Cupriavidus necator N-1: one gene and its partner. The protein of the gene in region 1 interacts with the protein of each later gene in a pairwise test. Links are inferred from orthologs where the notes say so. Each region holds a gene or a part of one and is shown in the gene's direction. Other genes may lie near its edges. The genes, in order: CNE_RS35050 and CNE_RS05630.

The links.
Region 2: the proteins of CNE_RS35050 (region 1) and CNE_RS05630 interact in binary tests that used the Escherichia coli proteins (3 or more experiments, as listed by UniProt). The link is inferred for Cupriavidus necator N-1 from one-to-one orthologs.

Annotation. Positions count from the first base shown.
Region 1 is NC_015727.1:1,114,797-1,130,667, forward strand. Bases 1-2,911 are described here. They hold CNE_RS35050 (hydrogenase large subunit), read left to right. Parts: upstream 1-636; coding sequence 637-2,187; downstream 2,188-2,911. Other genes in these bases: CNE_RS35045 (hydrogenase 4 subunit F), read left to right, coding at 1-632; CNE_RS35055 (NADH-quinone oxidoreductase subunit B family protein), read left to right, coding at 2,187-2,717; CNE_RS35060 (ribbon-helix-helix protein, CopG family), read right to left, coding at 2,887-2,911. Also shown: more of CNE_RS35060, read right to left, coding at 2,912-3,090; CNE_RS35065 (HPr family phosphocarrier protein), read left to right, coding at 3,275-3,547; CNE_RS35070 (fused MFS/spermidine synthase), read left to right, coding at 3,561-4,391; CNE_RS35075 (DUF1275 domain-containing transporter), read left to right, coding at 4,434-5,594; RNA polymerase sigma factor RpoD, read left to right, coding at 5,727-7,586; CNE_RS41840 (hypothetical protein), read left to right, coding at 7,583-7,747; CNE_RS40210 (YkgJ family cysteine cluster protein), read left to right, coding at 7,794-8,141; CNE_RS35085 (ACT domain-containing protein), read right to left, coding at 8,427-8,852; CNE_RS35090 (MBL fold metallo-hydrolase), read right to left, coding at 9,380-10,240; CNE_RS35095 (ArsR/SmtB family transcription factor), read left to right, coding at 10,325-10,657; CNE_RS35100 (YeeE/YedE family protein), read left to right, coding at 10,651-11,085; CNE_RS35105 (DUF6691 family protein), read left to right, coding at 11,087-11,518; CNE_RS35110 (hypothetical protein), read left to right, coding at 11,889-12,491; CNE_RS35115 (M24 family metallopeptidase), read left to right, coding at 12,692-13,270; CNE_RS35120 (hypothetical protein), read right to left, coding at 13,390-13,698; CNE_RS35125 (porin), read left to right, coding at 14,508-15,671.
Region 2 is NC_015726.1:1,183,788-1,188,851, forward strand. Bases 2,165-5,064 are described here. They hold CNE_RS05630 (FKBP-type peptidyl-prolyl cis-trans isomerase), read left to right. Parts: upstream 2,165-3,300; coding sequence 3,301-3,828; downstream 3,829-5,064. Other genes in these bases: CNE_RS05625 (ribosomal protein uL16 3-hydroxylase), read right to left, coding at 2,165-3,289; CNE_RS05635 (hypothetical protein), read right to left, coding at 3,910-4,959; mutS (DNA mismatch repair protein MutS), read right to left, coding at 4,956-5,064. Outside these bases: outer membrane protein assembly factor BamC, read left to right, coding at 1-689; CNE_RS05620 (MBL fold metallo-hydrolase), read left to right, coding at 757-1,545; CNE_RS42005 (hypothetical protein), read right to left, coding at 1,639-1,884; more of CNE_RS05625, read right to left, coding at 2,084-2,164. UniProt on the Escherichia coli protein: Folding helper with both chaperone and peptidyl-prolyl cis-trans isomerase (PPIase) activities. Chaperone activity prevents aggregation of unfolded or partially folded proteins and promotes their correct folding.

The DNA of each region.
Region 1 (15,871 bases):
ATCTGACCGGCCGCCTGATGATGGGGTTCGGCCTACTATCGGTGGTCGCGGCCGTCTTCTTCCTGATCCGGCAGCGCGACATCAAGCGCATGTTCGCGTATTCGTCGATCGAGCACATGGGCTTGATGACCTTCGCCTTCGGCATGGGCGGGCCGGTCGCCAGCTACGCCGGCCTGCTGCACATGACGGTGCATTCGCTGGTCAAGTCCGCGATCTTCTTCGCTGTTGGCCACGCCGCGCAGAAAGCTGGCACGCAAATCATGGACGACATCCGCGGACTGATCCGTGTCAGTCCCACGGTCGGCTGGGGTCTGATGGTAGGGGTGCTCGCCATCCTGGGTATGCCGCCGTTCGGGGTCTTTGCTAGCGAGTTCCTGATCGTCACGACCGCCATGCGCGAGCAGCCGTGGGCCACGCCCTTCCTGCTGCTCGCACTCGGGTTGGCGTTCGCCGCGGTGTTCAGTCGGGTGCAACCGATGGTGTTCGGCGACACCACGCTCAAGCCGCTGGCGCATCCGCCAGCGCTGGTCCCGGTGTTCACGCACCTCGCCCTAGGGCTAATGTTGGGTCTTTATATCCCGCCCTATCTCAACACCTGGTACCGGCAGGCAGCCGCCATGCTGGGGAGCTGACCCGATGACACCGTCAGATCTCAGGCTCGATCTGCTGCGACTGCCCGGGCCGCTGCCAGTCTGGCATGGCCAGGTCGGGCACGACGGCTGGTCCGCCACGGCCCGTGCGGTGGCGGACGCGGGCGGGCGCCTCGTCGCGCTGTGGGGCGTCGACCGGAGTGGCAGCGGCGGTGCGTTGACGGCATGCGTGACGTACGCCACGCCGCGGGGACTGATATGGCTCGAACTGCGGCTTGATGGTATCGCGCCCGCGGTGCCGGATCTGGCCGGCGTATTCCCATGCGCGGGCCGGATGCAGCGTGCCATGACCGACCTGGTGGGTATCGCCGTGCCGGGCAACCGCGATGCCCGGGCCTGGCTGGACCACGGCCTGTGGCCGCCGGGGGCGCGGCCGCTGCAAAGCGGCGCGTCTGCGGGAGCGGCCACGGCCGGCAAACTGCCTGCCGACTATCCTTTCGTGCGTGTGGAGGGTGACGGGGTGCACGAGATCGCCGTCGGCCCGGTGCATGCCGGCATCATCGAGCCCGGCCATTTCCGCTTTTCCGTGGTCGGCGAGAAGGTGCTGCGGCTGGAAGAACACCTGGGCTACACCCACAAGGGCATCGAGCGGCGTTTCACCGATCTGGCGCCGCTTGAGGGATTCCGGCTGGCCGGCCGGGTCTCGGGCGATTCCACCGTGGCTTATGCCTGGGCCTATTGCATGGCGCTGGAGTCCGCCTGGGGCTGCACGCCTCCACCGCGGGCGGACTGGCTGCGCGCCCTGATGCTCGAGCGTGAGCGGGTGGCCAATCATATGGGTGACCTGGGGGCGCTGGGCAACGACGCGGGGCTCGCCTTCGGCCTGGCGCAATTCTCGCGCTTGCGCGAAGACTGGCAGCGGCTGTCCGGAGAGGCTTTCGGTCACCGGCTGATGATGGACGCCGTGGTGCCGGGCGGCGTTGCGCGCGACCTGACGCCAGCGATGCTTGAGCGCCTGCGTCAGCAGTGCGACCACATTGAGCGGGAAGTACGCGTGCTGCGTGCGGTGTACGATGAGCACGCGGGCCTGCAGGACCGCTTTCTTGAGGCGGGCCGCGTCACGCCACAGCTTGCCGCCCAGCTTGGGCTGACCGGCCTCGCCGGACGTGCCAGTGGCCGCGCCGTGGACCTGCGCTGCGACCTCGCCTGGCTACCTTACGATAGCTTGGCAGTGAAAATGGCCACCCACCGCGGTGGCGATGTCGCCGCCCGCGTGGCGGTGCGATTCGATGAGCTGTTGGAGTCGCTGCGCCTGATCCGCGCTATCTGTGCAGGCCTGCCGGAGGGAGCCACGCGAATCGTGCTGCAAGCGCCCGCTGGCGCCGCCATCGGGGCAGGATGGGTGGAGGGCTGGCGTGGCGAAGTCTTCGTCGCGCTCGAACTTACCTATGACGGCCGCATCCTCCGTTGCCATTGCCACGACCCATCGTGGCAGAACTGGCCGGTGCTCGAGCACGCCATCATCGGCAACATCGTGCCGGACTTTCCGCTGATCAACAAATCCTTCAACCTCAGCTATTCGGGGCACGATCTCTGATGTGGCAAATCCTCAAGCAGATTGCCCGCACCGGCATTGTCACCGAGCCGGCGCCGCCCACCGCGGCGGGCGAGCCCGCCTCTATCCAGCGCATTCACCGGGAGCTGCTCGACATTCTCGGTCAGGCGCTGACGATCCGGCAGGTCGACGCAGGCTCGTGCAATGGCTGCGAGCTGGAGATCCACGCACTCGGCAATCCTTACTACAACATTGAAGGTCTCGGCATCAAGTTCGTCGCCAGCCCGCGCCATGCCGACATGCTCCTGGTGACCGGACCCGTCTCGCGTCACATGGAAGAGGCCCTGCGACGCACCTACGCGGCAACCCCGGAGCCGAAACTGGTAGTGGCGGTGGGCGACTGTGGCTGCACCGGCGGTATCTTTGGGGAGAGCTATGCAAGCTGCGGTCGTGTCGCCAATGTCATCCCCGTAGACGTAACCGTGCCAGGCTGTCCACCGCCGCCATTAGAGATCCTGCGCGGGATTCTGAGCGCCATTCGGCAGCGGCAGACCAATCCCGCACGGCGCTAGCGATGTTGCTCGCCAGGGCGCCTTGTATGCGATGCCCTGCAATTTGCCAACTTAGGCCCAGACTCGCAATCGTCGACACCGCTTGGCCCCGAAAGCACCTAACGCGCGTCGCGCCATGTGAAGCAGACCCATGCGAACGCCTGGGCAACTAGCCCTTTCCTACTACGTATCACCCACGTTCCTTCGCCGCCAAACCAGGTGCGCCGATCTTCGGTTTGGTGGCGTAGTCCACCTCGTACTGCTGCAAATAGTCGCGGATCATCTGGCGAACAATCTGAGATGGCGTCTGGTCTTGGGCGGCACAGAGCGCCTCAAAAGCCTTCTTCTTCTCCGGATCGATCAATACGGTCAGGCGAGCGGTCTTGGATTCCATGCGTTCTGGAGTGTCATGTTATGATAATAGCATTATCATTATATACAATTGCAAGGCTCACCACGTATCCCGCCGACATGAACTGTCGTGATGCCGGAGCGTAAGCAAGACTGCATGCCAAGCACGCACTCGCGGCATCAGTAGGGATGAGCGTTTTGGCTCACTTTTTTTCGATGAGGGCACAGTGGTAGAAGTGACCATAGAGGTGGCCGCCAAGGATGGGCTTCAGGCACGGAATTCCGCGCGCTTGGCTTTCACGGCCAATCAGTTTGAGTGCGACATCCTGCTCACCAGCGGCCCCTGGGTCGCAAACGCCAAGAACGTGATGGAGGTCATGCGGCTGTCCGCTCCGGCGGGGACGTACATACGCATCCAGGCGGACGGCGTGGACGAGGCCGCCGCTGTCGTTACCATCGCGGCCTTGCTGAGGGGGGATGCACTCCCCAAGTCTCTCTAATGGAAACGGACAGATGCACGCCGACCGCTCCTCGTTCGAGGCCTATCTGAAATTCCTGGCCGAGGCGACCAGCGACGGTACGCCCCAGGTGTTGGAAACCAAGCACGCGCTGTCGCTGCATTTCGACGCACTGGCCACCCAAAGCTTCATGTCGCGCAAGGATCCCGACAAGCTCGTGCTGGGGTACACCAGGACCATGATGGGCTTCCTGCTGTTGCACCCGACTCCAACCAGAATCTCGATGATCGGCTTGGGTGGCGGTTCACTTGCCAAATACTGCTACCGGCATCTACCCAACACCAAGGTTGTGGCAATTGAGATCAATCCGGCGGTCATCGCCTTGCGCGAGCAGTTCCAGATCCCGCCGGACGACGAACGACTCGAGGTGGTTTGCGCGGATGGCGCCGAATATGTCGCGAACCAGAATGCGCGTCCGGACGTCATCCTGGTGGACGGCTTCCTGGCCGACGGCATGCCGGTACAGCTTGGCACCGCGGATTTTTATGCCGCCTGTCATGCACGCCTGGCCGACACCGGTGTGCTGGTCGCGAATTTTCTCGAAAGCGATCCCGATATCCCGCTCTATCTGGAGGAAGTCAGCGCCGTGTTCGGCAAATCAATGTCGATTTCCCTGTCCGAGGACAGTGCTAACTACACGCTGTTCGCCTGGAAAGGGGCACACAAGCTGCCCGCTCTAGAAGCACTGAAGGCGCGGGCGCGCATCCTGGAAACGGCGCATTCGCTGAACCTGACTGCAGCCGCTCACCGTCTGAAACGCGGCGAGCGCCTTGCATCGGATCGTGCCGCCTGGCCCAAGCTGGCAAGGCGGTCGGTCCGGTATTGACAAGCCTCTTCCTTGCGTGCAGGCCTTCTCACCAACGCAACCATGCCAATCCTGTACTTGCGTAAGCTGACCGGGAAGGAGCGCAGTCCCGACAGCAATCGGCAACTGGCCTGCTACCTGGCCTTTGTTGCCGGAGCAACCAACGCAGGCGGCTTCCTCGCCGTGCAGCAGTATACCTCGCACATGTCGGGGATCGTGTCCGCCATGGCTGACAACCTGGCGCTTGGCAGTTTCTGGCTGATGTTGGACGGCCTGGGGGCGCTGCTGTCGTTTCTGGCGGGCGCCGCCTGCTCAGCGGTGCTGATTAACTGGGGTCGGCGCGAGCACCTGCATAGCGAATACGCATTGCCACTCATGCTGGAAGCCGCGCTGTTGGTGTGTTTTGGCCTGCTTGGAAGCAATCTCGAGCACCACGAATGGCTGTTCGTGCCGGCAACGGTCATGGTGCTCTGTTTCATCATGGGCTTACAAAATGCCATGATCACCAAGCTGTCAAACGCCGAAATCCGCACCACGCACGTGACCGGAATGGTCACGGACATCGGCATAGAACTGGGCAAGCTGTTTTACTGGAACTTGTCCAGAGCCGACTTGAGCAAGCCACCGGTGCTCGCCAATCGGCACAAACTGCGGGTACTCATCACGCTCATCGCATTGTTCTTCGCCGGCGGGATCATTGGTGCCCTGGGGTTCAAGCACGTCGGGTTCAGCGCCACGCTCGTGCTGGCAACCCTGCTGCTCGCCCTCGCGGCAGTCCCTGTGCTCGACGATGTGCGTCTGCACTTGTGGCGCCGGGACCTTCTGCCTCATTTGGCCTCACGCTCCCGGCGTTGGGCTCGCGCAGTCAAGGAAGATGCGCACGCGGTGTGGCTGGCCGCGCAAGATCGCCGCACGCCATGGTATGCGAAAGCGCTAGCCTTGCTGGTCGCCGCCTATGCCTTGTCGCCCATTGACCTGATTCCGGATTTCATTCCAGTGCTCGGCTATCTGGATGACGTGGTGGTGGTGCCTCTCGGCTTGTTGCTGGCAATACGATGGATTCCGGTTGATGTGATGCGCGAGCATCGCGCAGCGGCCGCTGCAGCCATCAGCCGCCCCGTCATCCACGTCGCGGCGCTGGTGATCGTAACGCTCTGGGCCATTGCTGCGGTGTCGGCATTGATCTGGCTCGTGCAACATCTTCCCGGGCGGGGAGGCAACTGAAAGGACGGCCCGATCTGGCACAGCCATCGGCCAGCCCCACAACGAAGTCGCGGTCTGGCTGACGCCGGGGGCAGAAATGAAGCGCTTTGCGAACGCCTTAGGCGGAAACGAGGCGCGTGAGCGCGCAATTAAATGAGCGAGAACCTACGTACAAGCCTGCTTGCGCTAATCGCCCTTGGCAAAGAGCGCGGTTTCCTGACGCGTGGTGAGCTGAGCGATCAGCTTCCGGATTGCGACGAAACATCAGGTGCCATCGACCGGACGCTGGCGATGGTGGCCGATCTCGGCATCGAGGTGGTCGACCGAGCGCCGGCGGAAGCTCCAGCATGGCTGACTCAGGATGCGGCACCCTCCGCAAATGAGGAGGATGTCGCAGAGGAAGTCGCCGCGGCCATCACGCAGAGCGACGGTCGATTGACTCGCACGACGGATCCCACGCAGATGTACCTGCGAGAGATCGGCGCGATCCCTCTTCTGACGCGCGGGGAGGAGGTGGCCATCACCCGGCGCATCGAAGACGCATTGGCGGAAATGATGGCGGCGATGGTGGCTTGCCCAGTCGTGGTTTCCGAACTCCTGGCTATGGCCGACCGGGTTGCCTGCGATGAGATGGCATTTGATGATCTGGTCGATCACATTGTGGAGCCGCAAGCCGAGGCAGGCGGTAGCCTGCAATCAGAAGCGCAGGTGCAGACCGAAACGGAGCTGGAAGGTGACGATACAGGGCTCGACGATGGCGATCCGGTGCCGATGCCGTCTTCTGATAGCGAATCACTGCGATGGCGGGGCATTGCCTTCGAAAGGTTTGCAGCAATCCGATGCCAGGCCAATGCGCTTGCCAGTGTCGCTTGCTGCCCAAAAGCAGAACCCACCCAGTATGTCAGGGTGCTGATCACCCTCCAAACTGAGCTTGCGGCATTCCGCTTTAGCCCGCCCGCCATTGCGGAGCTCACACAGATCCTTGAAGCGTTGATCGGGGAGGTTCGTCAAACGGAGTGCCACATCGCCGAGATTCTGATCGACAAATGTGGCATCGCGCGCGAAGTGTTTCTAGAAGGATTCAGGGATCAAGCCGCAAATCTAGACTGGATGAAAGCGCTCGCCGCCGAGAACCCTGCCATTCGCGCTCACCTGACAAGATGGGCGCCTGAAGTGCGAGCGCTTCAGCAACAGTTGCGTGCCTTGGAGGCCCGCGCCGGGATGCCGCTGGGGGATCTGCGGGAAACCGCCAAACGAGTCGCGAAGGCGAAGACGAAAGCCCTGCAAGCCCGGTCCGAGATGATCGGGGCCAACCTCCGACTGGTGGTCTCCATCGCCAAGAAATACCAGAACCGTGGCTTGCCGTTGCCGGATCTCATCCAAGAGGGAAATATTGGACTCATGCGCGCCGTAGACAAATTCGATTACCGGCGCGGCTACAAGTTCTCAACCTACGCCACCTGGTGGGTTCGGCAGGCGGTCATACGTGCCATCGCCGATAAGGCGCCCTCCATTCGTATACCGATGCATCTTGTGGAGGCCATGGGCAAGATCAACCGGCATTCACGCGAGATCTTCAGGGAAACTGGCGCCATGCCAACGCCGTCCATGTTGGCTGCCCGTTTGGCGATGAGCGAGAAACAGATCAAATCCATCCTGAATCTCGTCAAGCAGCCGATCTCGCTGGAGACGCCTTTGGGGGAAAGCGGGGATGCCCTACTAGGAGACACCTTGGCTGACGAGGACACGGTATCCCCAGTGGACGCGGCGACCCAGGTGGCACTCCATCAGGAAATGGAAACCGTTCTGGCAAGGCTAACCCCGCGCGAGGCAAAAATTTTGCGCATGCGCTTTGGCGTAGGGCTGCAGACAGACTACACGCTGGATGAAATCGGCGCGCAGTTCGGTCTGACCCGCGAGCGCATCCGCCAACTGGAATCCCAGGCATTGCGAAAGTTGCGAAAACCTGAGCTGACGACACGGCTCAATGGCTTCGTAGAGAGAAAGACATGAGCGACGAACAGTATCACCGTGCCGTGGACCTGATCCACTTGCTCTACGCAGCACTGGTCGGCCGGATGACGCCCGGCGGAGGCGAGGAAGCCCGTGAGCTGGCCGAGAGCGCTATGCAAGAGGCGTCGGAATTCCTCGGACTACCGTCGAAGGAACGGTAGTTGAACGAGATCGCGGCGCACAGTTGGGTTGAACGTACCTGCACCAATGAATAGTCAAAAGATCAGATTTCTTCGCTCACGAATTCCCAAGTTCGAGTGCACCCCTGGATGTCATGACTGTTGTGGCCCTGTGACAACCTCAACGGAGGAAATGTCGAGGCTTCCCGTCAAGAGCGATACTGAGCACGAAACTGCGCTGGCAAACCTAAGTTGCCCTCATCTTGGTACCACGGGATGCAGCGTGTATTCGGAGCGCCCATTGATTTGCCGCTTGTTTGGAACGACCCCAAGGCTTGCCTGCCCGAACGGAAACCGGCCGGACAAAATGATCGATCCGGACATTGAACAACAGATTCAGCGCTTCTTTCTAGAGACACGTCACGTGCTGGTCTGACTGAGGCAAGTGGCCACAGCCGGTAGGCAACAACGGGGCGCAGGCAATTCGCTATCGTAAGGCGCGCATTGCGCAACAGAGTCAACGGTGGCTGCCGGCAATGCCGGTGGTATCTGGGGCCTCGGGCCCCAGACCAAGTAGGCGCTGAATGAGACCGGGCGACAATCTGGTCTGTCGCGCGGGGCGTTCGCCAATCGAATCCGAGGCGTTGTGCATGTCGCGCGAACCGGGCACTCGACGCCTCTCGATACCTATCGCGAGCGCATCATGTGTGAATGCGCTCCTTCAAAGAACGGCTTTGAGGACGTCCGCTGCCCGGTTCGCGTCTGCCTGCGAGTCAACGGCCACGTACGCGACGAATTGCGTACCGATCACCGCCGCTGAGAAGCCACGGAGGTTGATCCCCGCTTCGGCTAGGTCCTCGGTCATTGCAACGGCAAGCCCCGGCTGATTGCTGCCCTGGACTCGAACACAGTGCTGCTTCCGCGCGATATTGAACCCTGCCACGGCCGCCGCCACCATTTCCCGATCTCCCTGCAGCGGTGTGACAAACACGAGGCATTCGCCAGGCCTGTCTGGACTGCGCCGTGCAATGATGAATTGCAGGTCGGCCCCGACATCGCGCAGGGTCGTCAAGATCGCGGCCAGGCCGCCGGGCTTGTCCGGAATGCTCGCCACCCAGACTTCCACTTGTTCCACGAGCAGTTCCATTGTCGCTTCTCCTAGCCCTTCTCGTTCGGTGCAAGCGGCCGCTTCCCGTATTGGCTGGTCATCCAGCCGTGGCGCACCATCCATTGAATGGGTGCTCAGCGAGAAGCCGTCTTCTTGGAGCAAACGGCGGACGTGTCTCGATGCCATCGCTTTAGCGGTAGACCAGCACGGGGACCTTGCTATGGGTCAGCACCTTCAGCGAAGCGTCAGTGGCAAGATGCACCACATGATGATGCACCAGAACTGGATGCAGCCGCGCCAACCTTGAGGACTACCGCGGGCGATTACGCTTGCATTTCTGCAAAAGACCGGCCCAGTCGACGACGTCGGTCAGTCTCAAGGCTACTGATTCGAAGTCAGGACCAGCGAACATATGCGTTTGCCTGTCCCCTTCATGCAAATGCTAGTGCTCCTCAGATGAAGAGAGTTGATGAAAGACAATACCTGCCTCAACTCGGACTGGTCCACGCCAATCGAGGCGTAGCTCTCATGCGCCACTCATCGGTAAGGTCGGTCACAAACCTGACTCAGATGACGTTTAGCGGGATTTTTAAATAGCGAACGCCATTCGCATCGGGCGGCGGCAACTCCCCGGCTCGGATATTGACTTGCACCGACGGCAGAAGCAGCGTGGGCATCGCCAGCGTCGCATCGCGCGCCTGGCGCATGGCCACGAACTGTTCCTCGCTCACGCCGTCATGCACGTGGATATTGCCTTCGCGCTGAGCGCGCACCGTCGTTTCCCATGCAGGCCCGCGCCCCTCGGGCGGATAGTCGTGACACATGAAGAGCCGTGTATTACTCGGCAGGTCCAGCAGCTTGCGGATGGAGCGATACAACTCGTGCGCGTCGCCGCCCGGGAAATCGCAGCGAGCCGTGCCGACGTCCGGCATGAACAGCGTATCGCCGACAAAGACCGCATCACCAATCTGGTAAGCCATGTCGGCGGGTGTATGTCCTGGCACATGAATCGCCCTGCCGGTCAGGCCGCCGACGGCAAACGTCGCTCCGTCGTCGAACAGGTGGTCGAACTGCGACCCGTCGAGCCGGAACTTCGGTTCCAGATTGAAGAGTTTCTTGAACACCCCCTGTACACGGCGAATGTTCTGGCCTATTGCTATCTGGCCACCCAGGCGGCGCTTCAGGTATGGCGCGGCAGACATGTGGTCGGCGTGCGCATGCGTCTCGAGAATCCACTCGACACGCAGTTCGTGCGCGCGCACAAACGCAATGACCTTATCAGCACTTGCCGTAGATGTCCGCCCCGCCTTGGGGTCGTAGTCCAGCACTGAGTCGATGATGGCGCACTCGGAGCGCCCCTCCTGAAAGACCACGTACGTCACGGTCCAGGTCGCAGGGTCGAAGAACGGCTGGATAGTCGGGTGCACGCTCGCCTCCTTGGATGCAGTGCATTCTATTCACATATATTCTATTGTTTTATATAATATTAACAAGCAAAATGTAACCGACCTATGGACCAACCCCACTCCGCCATCGACCTCGCCAGCATGCAAGTTGCAGCGGCGCAGGCCTGCGCCCTGCTCAAGGTGCTTGCCAATCCGGATCGCCTGCTGCTGATGTGCCGCCTGTCCCAAGGCGAGCTGTCTGTCGGTGAGCTGGAGGAACAGCTCGGCATCCGGCAGCCGACGTTGTCTCAACAGCTCGGTGTGCTGCGCGAGAACAGCCTGGTGGCGACGCGCCGTGACGGCAAGAGCATCTTCTATTCGGTGGCGAGCCCCCAGGCGCTTGCCGTCATGGCGGTCCTTTATGAACAGTTCTGTGCCAACCAGGAGGCGACATGCTGATTGACCTCGCTAACTTCACGCCCGGCCTGTCACTGGTCGGCGGGTTCATCATCGGTGTGTCAGCCGCCGTGCTGCTGCTGTTCAACGGCCGCATTGCCGGCATCAGTGGCATCTTCGGCGGCCTGCTCAGCCTGCCTCGAAAGGACATGGCCTGGCGCCTGACCTTCCTCGCTGGCCTGGTTGGCGCTCCTGTGATTGCGAGCCTGCTCGGCAAGCCGGCCATTGCGGATATTCAGGCAAGCTGGGGCGAAATCCTGGCCGCCGGCTTCCTGGTCGGCCTTGGCACCCGCTACGCCAGCGGCTGCACCAGCGGCCATGGTGTGTGCGGCATCTCGCGCGGCTCCATCCGCTCGCTGGTCGCCACCCTCACCTTCATGGTGGCGGGATTCCTGACTGTTTTCGTGCAACGGCACCTGATTGGAGGGTGATATGACCGCCATGACTGCACTCCTCGCAGGCTTGCTATTTGGCATTGGCCTGATGGTCTCCGGTATGGCCAACCCGGCCAAGGTGCTGGGCTTTCTTGACCTTGCAGGAACCTGGGATCCGTCCCTCGCTTTTGTGATGGCCGGTGCCATTGCCATTGGCTCGCTCGCCTTCCTCATCGCCAAACACCGCAAGCGCTCCTTCCTGGGGCTGCCTGTGCAACTGCCGGCCAGCACGACCGTAACGCTGCGGCTGGTCCTGGGCAGCGCCGCCTTCGGCGTCGGCTGGGGTCTGGCCGGCTTCTGCCCTGGCCCCGCGCTGGTTGCCCTGGGCGCTGGCTATCCGAAGGCTATTGGCTTTGTGGCAGCAATGGTTGCTGGCATGCTCGTGTTCGAGGTCGCGGAGCGCGCCAAATCAAGCATGCAACGGGCGTAGGCACGCCAGCACTGGCAGCGAAGTGCCGTTGGATAGAGGTGTGGCAGAGGAACAAACAATCCGCCGCAGGGCTGGCGCCGACGGGCGAAGTGGCGCTTTGCACGGTTCCCCCTGACTTGCCGCCCTCATAGTCAAATTCTAGGTATTCCCCCGGATGTGTTCCTGGCCAACCGTTTCCTGGCACACCGGAGCATTGCTGATGAGGGCATCAGCAAATGGTCTGCGCAGATTGCTCCGGCGCGCAGACCAGCACATCGATGGGACTGAACACCCGGTACACCCATCGCTTCGTTGATCCCAATCAACTCAAATCCCTGACCGCCGCATACCTTGGACTAGGAACTGTCATGTTTTCTTAGGAGAATCTCCCATGTCCACCAACCATCGCCTCTCCACCCTTATCACTGCGGCCGTCGTGCTCGCTTGGGCGCCAGCAGCTTTCCCGGCGTCACCGGCTACCGGCACGGAGCATGAGCAGCACCATCCTGAAAAACAACAAAATATGCCTCCGGTCGTAGCCCCCGGAGTTTCCAGCGATGCAAGGCTGGACGCCCAGGTTGCCCACCTGCGTGCCATCAGAGAGCGGCTTGCGCGGGCCAAGACGCCGGAAGAGCGCCAGGCCCTCTTGGCTGAACGCCATCAGGTCATGCAAGATGCAATGGCCATCATGCAAAAGGACATGATGAAAATGGGCGGCCCTGCTCGTATGGCTCCTGGCAAAAGAGTCGCCAAGGGAAACGCCCCATCAAATCAAATGCAAATGTGCCAAGACATGGCGGGTAGTCACATGGCGTTCATGCAGGAAATGATGCAGACGATGGCCAACGACCAAGGCATGGGTCCGGGCATGGGCCCGGGCATGGGTCCGGGCATGGGTCCGGGCATGGGTCCGGGCATGGGTCCGGGCATGGGTCCGGGCATGGGCCCGGGCATGGGCCCGGGCATGGGTAGAACGATGGCGCCAGGCGGATGATTGGTCTAGCCGTAAGGCTTGGCCCTCGCGCGGACCGATCCCGTTGGACCGGCGACCTGCCAGCCCCTTGCCGTCCGGCCGTGCGCGCTTGCGACAGCAGTCCCGCTGCAGCGGCAGAACGGAGTGAGCGTCTGCGAAGCTTTCAGCGTAGCGTCGCCGGCGCCGAAGCGTGTGGATATGCCCGAAGTGAGGATCACATCATGGACAAGCCGGTCTTTGATTACGCGGCCCGTTGGCAGCGCGCGGCGGCTTTGATGGAGCAGCAGGACGTCGACGCGCTGCTGCTGATGAAACCTGCAAATCTTGCATATTTCACTGGCGACGGTCGACCTTGCGCGCTGGCGCTGCTGACTCGCACGCTGCATTGTGTTGTTGCCGTGCCGGCTTGTGATCTAGCCAGCATTCGTCGCACTTCCGTCGCAACCGAGCTTCGCTCTTTCCAGAGCGAAGTCGAGATGTTCCACGGCTTCCGCGATGTATTAAAGGAACTCGACCTTACACAGGCAACGATTGCCATCGAGAAGAACTTTTTCGACGCCGCCTTATATGATGTCTTTGTTGCCCACATCCTACCGAAAGCCCATGTTGTATCCGCTACACCAATTGTTTCGCAACTCCGCATGTTGAAGGACGTGGCCGAAATGGCAAGCATAAAGGCTGCCGCTAAAGTAGCAGACTCGGGGATGGATGCGGTTTCGCGTGCGCTGCGGCCGGGGATTCGGGAAATCGAGATCGCCGGTGAAGCAGAATTCGCCATGCGAAAGGCTGGCGCCGAGTGATGGGCATCGGTTACGTATGTCGCCTCCGGCTGGGTCGAGCGGGCCGATGACCTGGCGCGCATCCGCGCCTGCGTCGAGCGTTAGCGCCACATCGTTGAAAGCGCCCTCCATGCCGAACGCTATGCAATCGCATCCCGCCCCATCCACAGCACGCCAAAGCGGCGGTTATCCGGGAACACCATGCCCGGGCCGACTTCATAGACATATTCGGGGGATATTCCGATGCCGACCACTTCCAACTGCCGTTCGCGCCCGTTAAGGATGGCTGTGACGCGGGAGCCCACCTCCAGACCGTTCGCGGCAGCAAATGCGGCGCTGGCCACGACCTCGCCCTCCCGGGCGGGGCTCGGATAGTTTCCGTACAACAGGAAGAGCGCGTTTGCCACTGGCACGCCGATGGCCGGCAAGGAAACCAGCAGGTGTTGCATCCGACCACCAGCCATGATGCAAATAGAAAGGACGAAGTCAAACGCATCACTTTTTCTCGTCGCTGGACGATGTACGTCCAATAATTTGTACCGATGTTGCGCTTCGATCTGTGTGGCATCTAATGGACTAGACGAGGACGACGAGCTTATGCAGTCCGTATCATCTTGACTCTGCAGACCCCGAGACGCTCTGCTGGTCAAAGGGCGCCTCGAAAAACTTCCGTCCCATGTCGAACCGGCAGCGTCGATTCCCGGCGACGATGCAACGCCGGAGGTTGCTGACGCCAGCAGCCACGGAAAAGAGTTGCCTCAGGATCCCCAAGCCGACGCAGTTCCCCGTCGAAAACGCTGAACCGGTCGGAGAAGACGTCCGGCCGGCACCGAAATCAAAGCTTACCCCTGGGTACGGCCTCCGAATCAGGCCGCAGCCGCTCCGTGAGCACGACTCGTTCCACGCATTCCGGGACGCATCGGTCGTCTTCTGTTCCCCAAAAGCCAAGCACGGCAGCCCTCTTCCCGGATTCGGTTCTCCAGCCGGTGAAGTCGCTGTCGGTCGTCGCGCTCGAAGTTGTTCAGGCGCATGGGGGAAGTTCGAAGGCAGTGGCAGCCAGCTCTTGGCGTCGACTGTCTTAAATAGCCGACACCACTGCGTGTTTCCCGCGGTTTCCGGTCATCGGTTGCTGGCGGGAAACGGGCTTCGCTCCTAAGCTCGAACAGGCTGCCCGGCAGCATGTTGCAAGGTCAGGCATGCAAAGAATGAAGTTGTGGCTGGACCACCCAAAGCAAAAAAGAGAAAGAGAGGAGAACAAATGTCACTGAAAAGGATGGCCCTGGCGACTCTGCTGGGATGGCCGATGGCAACCCTTGCGCAGTCAAGCGTCACGCTGTACGGCGTGATCGACGCCAACGTGGAATATGTCAACCACGCGGGCGTCGTGCCGACGGCCGCCAACGGATTCAACCCGGGACCGGGCAACGATGCCTACCGACTGACTTCCGGCGGACTTTCCGGCTCGCGCTGGGGCCTGCGCGGCAACGAGGACCTGGGCAGCGGCATCAAAGCTATCTTCGTGCTGGAAAGCGGCTTCGGCCTCGATACCGGCCTGTCGCAGCAAAGCGGCCGCCTGTTCGGCCGCCAGGCTTTCGTGGGCGTCCAGAGCGACCGCTTCGGGCAGGTCAGCCTCGGTCGGCAGTACACCTCGATGTTCGAGGCCCTGGCCAACTTCTCTCCAACCGCCTATGCCACGCAGTATGAGCCGGTCGTCATGCAGTCCGGCCCCAACTACCGCGAGGACAACACCATCAAGTACACCGGGAAGTTCGGGGGGCTGACGGCACTCGCGCACTGGTCCTTCGGCGCCGGGGTGGCCCTGCCCGCCTCGGTAGGGTTCCCCATCCCGATCGGCGGCAATGGCGAAGTCCCGGGGCAGTTCCGGCGAGACACCGCCTATGGCGGGGCACTGGCTTACACGTTCGGCCCGTTCGCCGCGACGGCCGGCTATGACCAGTGGAATCCCACAATCGGCACCGGCACCGGCATCATCAAGAAGGCCGTCGTAGGCGCCAGCTATGCGTTCGGCCCCGCCAAGATCATGGGAGGCTACCGCTGGGGCCAGAACAAGAACGCGGCCGATGTCCTGATCCAGCGCGATGACTTCTACTGGATCGGGGCCAACTACCAGGTCACACCGGCACTCGCGCTCACGCTCGAGTACAACTACGACGACCTCAAGAACCTTTACGGCAACACGAGTGTAGCCAACCCGTGGCAGATCTCCTTCGTGGCCGACTACTCACTGTCCAAGCGCACCGATGTCTACCTGACCACGGCCTATGCTAAGAACGCCGGGTTGATGCTCGAGTCGCTCGCGACCTTCTATGCCAACAGCCTGTCGCTAGGTAACAGCTATGTCCTCGGCAACGGGCAGAGCAACATGTTCGGCGTCGCCTTAGGCGTCCGGCACAGGTTCTGAATGCGCGGGGAGACCGGCAAGGCGTCATCGAATGGAGGGGACTTCCCCGTCCCGAGGTCGCGGCGCAAGCCGCCAGCTGGTTCGGAAGTGCCATGATGGCGTGTCGAAGCCGCATCACAACCAACGAAGGGGAATTCCCTTCCATCCGACTAGTACAAAGCCTTGATACTTTCAACTCCGATCTTTCGTTGCACAGATCA
Region 2 (5,064 bases), on another replicon or contig:
ACTCGACCTCGGAGCGCGACAAGTTCCGCACCCGCGTCGAGCGCTCGCAGAATGGCACGCTGGAGGTCTTCATCAGCCACCGCGGCGCGCAGGAGCAGCTGACCGGCATCGACAAGTCGAGCACGGTCTGGACCCCGCGTCCGGCCGATCCTGAGCTGGAAGCCGAATTCCTGTCGCGCCTGGCCCAGCGCCTGGGCGTGCAGAAGGAACAGGCCGACCGCATGGCCAAGAACCCGGCGGCGGCGGGCAATGCCGCAGCCGCTGCGGGCACGGCCGCCGCTGCCGGCACCGCAGCCGCCGCTGGTGCCGATGGCGCCGCGCCGGCCAAGTCGTACCTGTCCCAGGTCAACGGCGCCCCGGCGCTGCAGCTGCCCGAACCGTTCGACCGCGCCTGGCGCTCGGTCGGCCTGTCGCTGGACCGCGTGAACTTCACCGTGGAAGACCGCGACCGTGGCCAGGGCCTGTACTACGTGCGCTATGTCGACCCGCGCACCGTTGCCGACAGCCGTGGCTTCTTCTCCAAGCTGTTCACCAAGCCGGAAGATTCCAAGACCGCCAAGAAGTATCGCGTGGCGCTCAAGGGCACGGGCAGCGGCACGCTGGTGACGGTGCTCAACGATGCCGGCCAGCCTGAGAACGGCGAAATCGGCAAGCGCATTCTGTCGCTGATCGACGAGCAACTGCACTGAGCCGGCGCATGACTGCTGGCTTGCCAGCCGGCCTTCCTGGCCGGTGCCTGGCGGGGAGGGCGCGGCCATGATGCGCTTCGCCTTCCTCGGCAGCGGCAGCGAGGGCAACTCGCTGCTGATTGAATCCCGCGAAGACACCACCACCACGCGCGTGCTGCTGGACTGCGGCTTCGGCATCCGCGAGACCGCCCGGCGCCTGGAGCGCCTGGGCGTCGCGCCGGACCAGCTCGACGCCGTGCTGGTCACGCACGAGCATGGCGACCACGTCGGCTCGGCCTATGCCTTTGCAGCCCGCCATCGCCTGGCGGTCTACACCAGCCACGGTACCTGGCTGGCGACTTCGCACCTGCGTGGCGCCGATGCGGCCGATGTGCGCGTCTGCTGCGCCGACCATACCTTTGCCATCGGCGGACTGCAGGTGCTGCCGTACACCGTGCCGCACGATGCGCGCGAGCCGGTGCAGTTCGTCTTGTCGGACGGGCAGGCGAGGCTGGGCGTGCTGACCGATGCGGGCATGGAGACGCCCTACGTGACGGCGCGCCTGGCAGGCGTGGATGCGCTGGTGCTGGAATGCAACCATGACCGCGAGATGCTGCGCAATTCGGTCTATCCGGCTTCGCTGAAGCGGCGCATTGGCGGGGACTTCGGCCACCTGGCCAATGAAGTGGCGGCCAGCATCCTGGCGCAAGTTGCCCATGCCGGCCTGAACCGCGTGGTCGCGGCCCACCTCAGCAAGCAGAACAATACGCGTGAGCTGGCAACCGGGGCGCTGGCGGTGGCATTGGGTGCGCTGCCGTCCGAGGTGCTGGTGGCAGACCAGGACGAGGGCCTGGACTGGCAGGCAGTGCGCGTCTGAGGGATACCTGGATGCAGCGGGGCGCAGTGCGGTAGCGGCGCCCAAATAAAAAAACCGGCCCGAAGGCCGGTTTTTTCATCGGTCAGGAGCCGATTACTGCTTGGCAGCCGGAGCCGAAGCGTCAGCAGCGGCAGCAGCCGGGGCTTCAGCAGCGGGAGCCGAAGCGTCAGCAGCGGCAGCAGCCGGGGCTGCAGCAGCGGGAGCCGAAGCTTCAGCAGCCGGAGCGGCAGCAGCCGGAGCAGCCGTTTCAGCGGCCGGAGCGGCAGCTTCTTCCTTCTTGCCGCAAGCGGCGAGAGCAACAGCGGCCAGCAGCGATGCGATCAGGAGAGACTTCTTCATTGTTCGTCCTTTAACTTGTAATAACGGAAAACAGGCGATGAATAATTACCGGTAATTATCGCTCTTGAACTGCAAAATAGAGGCCCTCCCGGGTCCCGACAAATGCAATGGTCCACAGTACTAGCCAGCCAACGATTATATCCGCGTTTTCCCGGCTTGTGTAGCGCCGAAATTTACTGATTCGCAATGTTACGCATTATTACAGCCGCGGTCCCAATTGCAGCCATCCTTCCAGCGTCCAGTGATGGAAAGTTTCCATCAGATCGGGTAGATCCGCGCAAGCCGCAACATCTTCGCCACTAAGTTGCCGATAATCGGCCAACTTTTTCAGCCACTGCATCAGTTCGGCCGGCGGCTCGTAGGCTTCTCCATTGAGGAAGAAATTCGCGCGGTCGTAAAGCGCAATCGATGCCGATGGCAGGACGACGCCATGGCGGGCCGCCAGTGTCGCATAACGGCGCAACGGCATGTCAGGTATCTCTGAGAATTCCACGCCAGGCTTGGGTTCTGACAGATGGCTGCCGAGGAATTCAGACACCATCTGGCTATTCCATTGCAGCGCCTTGAGCCGCTCGGCAACTGCCTTGGCCATGCCGGCGGGCAACTGCGCGGGCCGCGTGGCGGCGCGCTCGCCGGCGTCGGCATAACGGCCGCCGAGGTCTTCGTTGTCTTCGACCGTTTCAGACAGCCAGGCCAGGAAATGCCCGGCCAGTTCGCGGTAGGCCGGCGCGCGGAAGCCGATCGAGCAGGTCATGCATTCGCCCTCGGCAATGCCATCGTGCGCATATTGCGGCGGCAGGTAGAGCATGTCGCCGGGTTCGAGCACCCATTCCTGTTCCGCGTTGAAGTCGGCGAGGATCTTCAGCGGCATGTCCGGGATCAGCTCAAGGCTGGTCTGCGACGAAATGCGCCAGCGGCGCCGGCCCGAGACTTGCAGCAGGAACACGTCGTAGGAATCGAAGTGCGGGCCCACGCCGCCGCCGTCGGTGGCGTAGCTGATCATCAGGTCGTCTAGGCGCGCATCGGGCACGAAACGGAAGCGGCCCATCAGCTCCGCCGCGGCGGCGTCGTGCAGATTTACCCCTTGCACCAGCAGGGTCCACTGGCGGGTCTTGACGCCGGGCAGGTTTTCGCGCGCAAATGGGCCATGCGCGAGTTTCCAGCGGTTGCGGAAGTGCGTCACCAGGCGCGATTCGACGTCGTCGCTGTCGGCCAGGTCGAAAAGCGCCTCGCGCGACACAGGCGGCACGATTCCGGGTACTGCCTGTCGAATCACCAGGGGCTTGCGATGCCAGACATCCCGCATGAATGCAGCAGGCGTCATGCCACCAAGCAGGTCGAGCGGAGTGTCTGGATCGACGGGGCCAGGGGGCAGGGCCTGCGCGTATAATGCGGAATCGTTCATGGAGTCAAGAATTGAAAATCGCTAAGAATACTGTGGTGTCCGTGATGTACAAGCTATCGGACACACAAGGCAATCTGATCGAGGAGTCAGATGAAGCCATGGTTTATTTGCACGGCGGGTATGATGGCACGTTCCCCAAGATCGAGGAAGCGCTCGACGGTCATGACGCGGGCTTCGAGACCCAGCTGCAGCTGGAGCCGGAAGACGCGTTCGGCGACTACGACGCCGATATGGTGAAGGTCGAGCCGCGCAACCGCTTCCCCGAGCCGCTGGAAGTCGGCATGCAGTTCGAAGGCATGCCCGAGGACGGCGACGAAGAGGACTCCGTCATCTACACCGTGACCGACGTGGCCGAGGACAAGGTCGTGCTGGATGGCAACCATCCGCTGGCCGGCATGGCGCTGCGCTTCTGGCTGAAGGTCTCCGAAGTCCGCGAGGCCACCGCCGAAGAAATCGAGCACGGCCACGCCCATGGCGCCTCGGGCGTTGAAGTCGTGGATGAGGACGAGGACGACGACACGCCGCGCACGCTGCACTGATCGCGCTGCACGGATCGTATTCCGCACCCCAAGAAAAAGCCGGCCGCAGCCGGCTTTTTCGTTTTCGGCCGGCAACCCGCCTCAGTGCAACACCGGTGCGTCCTTGAGCATGACCGCGAACGGTGACGCCGCGCCTGGCGTGATCACCAGCTCGGCCCATTGCGCGACCGTGTCGGTGGGCAGCGACACGCGCGTGAAGTTCTGCATGACCTTGCCGGCCGCATCGCGCAGCGGCTTGTCGATGCCGAAGCCGTTGTCGGCCCCGTTGGCCCCGTTTCCGCCAGCATGCACCAGCAGCACCTGGCCGCGGAAACGACCGGCCAGCTCGCGCAGCTGGCGCTTGAATTCCAGGTAGCCATCGCGGGTGCGGTGGCGCATGAAGCCGTCGAGCAGCGTCGGGCGGCCTTTCTTCTCCCAGCCGTTGGCAAAATGCGGGTCGGCGTGGACCACCACCACGATGCCGTTCAGGTCGCGTTGCCGCGCCACCGAGAACGCGCGCGCCAGCCACTGGCGGTTGGCCTCGCGCCGGTCCTCGAACTCGCCGTTGCGCCCGCCTTCGTCGCGGTAGTGGTTGTTGTCGCCCGGCAGGTTCATGCCGACGAGCAGGATATCGCCCACCTCCATGCGCATGTTCTCGCGGAAACTGCGGAACAGCGCCTGGTCCGACTGCCGCAGCAGCGGCCGCGGATGCCGGCCGAGCGTGGCGTCTTCAGGGAAGAACAGCTCACGCAGCCGGTTCAGGCGCTCGACCGCGTCAAAGCCGCCGTTGACCGGCAGCCGGCATTCGGACCAGTCGGTCTCGCCGGGCACGTAGACCAGCGGCAGCGGCGACTGGTTCAGCAGTTGCTGGCGGCTGCCCAGCACAGCATCGCTGCACGATTCTGTATCGCCCTTGATGCCGCCGGCATGAATGACCAGGTCCAGCTTGCGCTCGCCGAAGTAGTCGAGCAGTGCTGCCGCGTTGGCCTCCGCGGCCGGCCACTGGGGCAGGTCGGCGATCAGCGCGATGCGCGTCAGCTGTGGCCTGGCCGGTGCCTTGGCGCTGCGGCCCGCGGGCGCGGCCGATGCCATGCCGGCCGTGCAAAGCAGCGGCAGCAGCATGGCAAGCAGGGCACGGCGCGCAGCGTTCATGCGGCGTCGAGCGCCTCGCCTGCCAGTGCCTTGAGCCGGTACAGCGCCTCCAGCGCGGCGCGCGGCGTCAGGGTGTCGGGGTCCAGGCCGGCCAGCGCATCGATC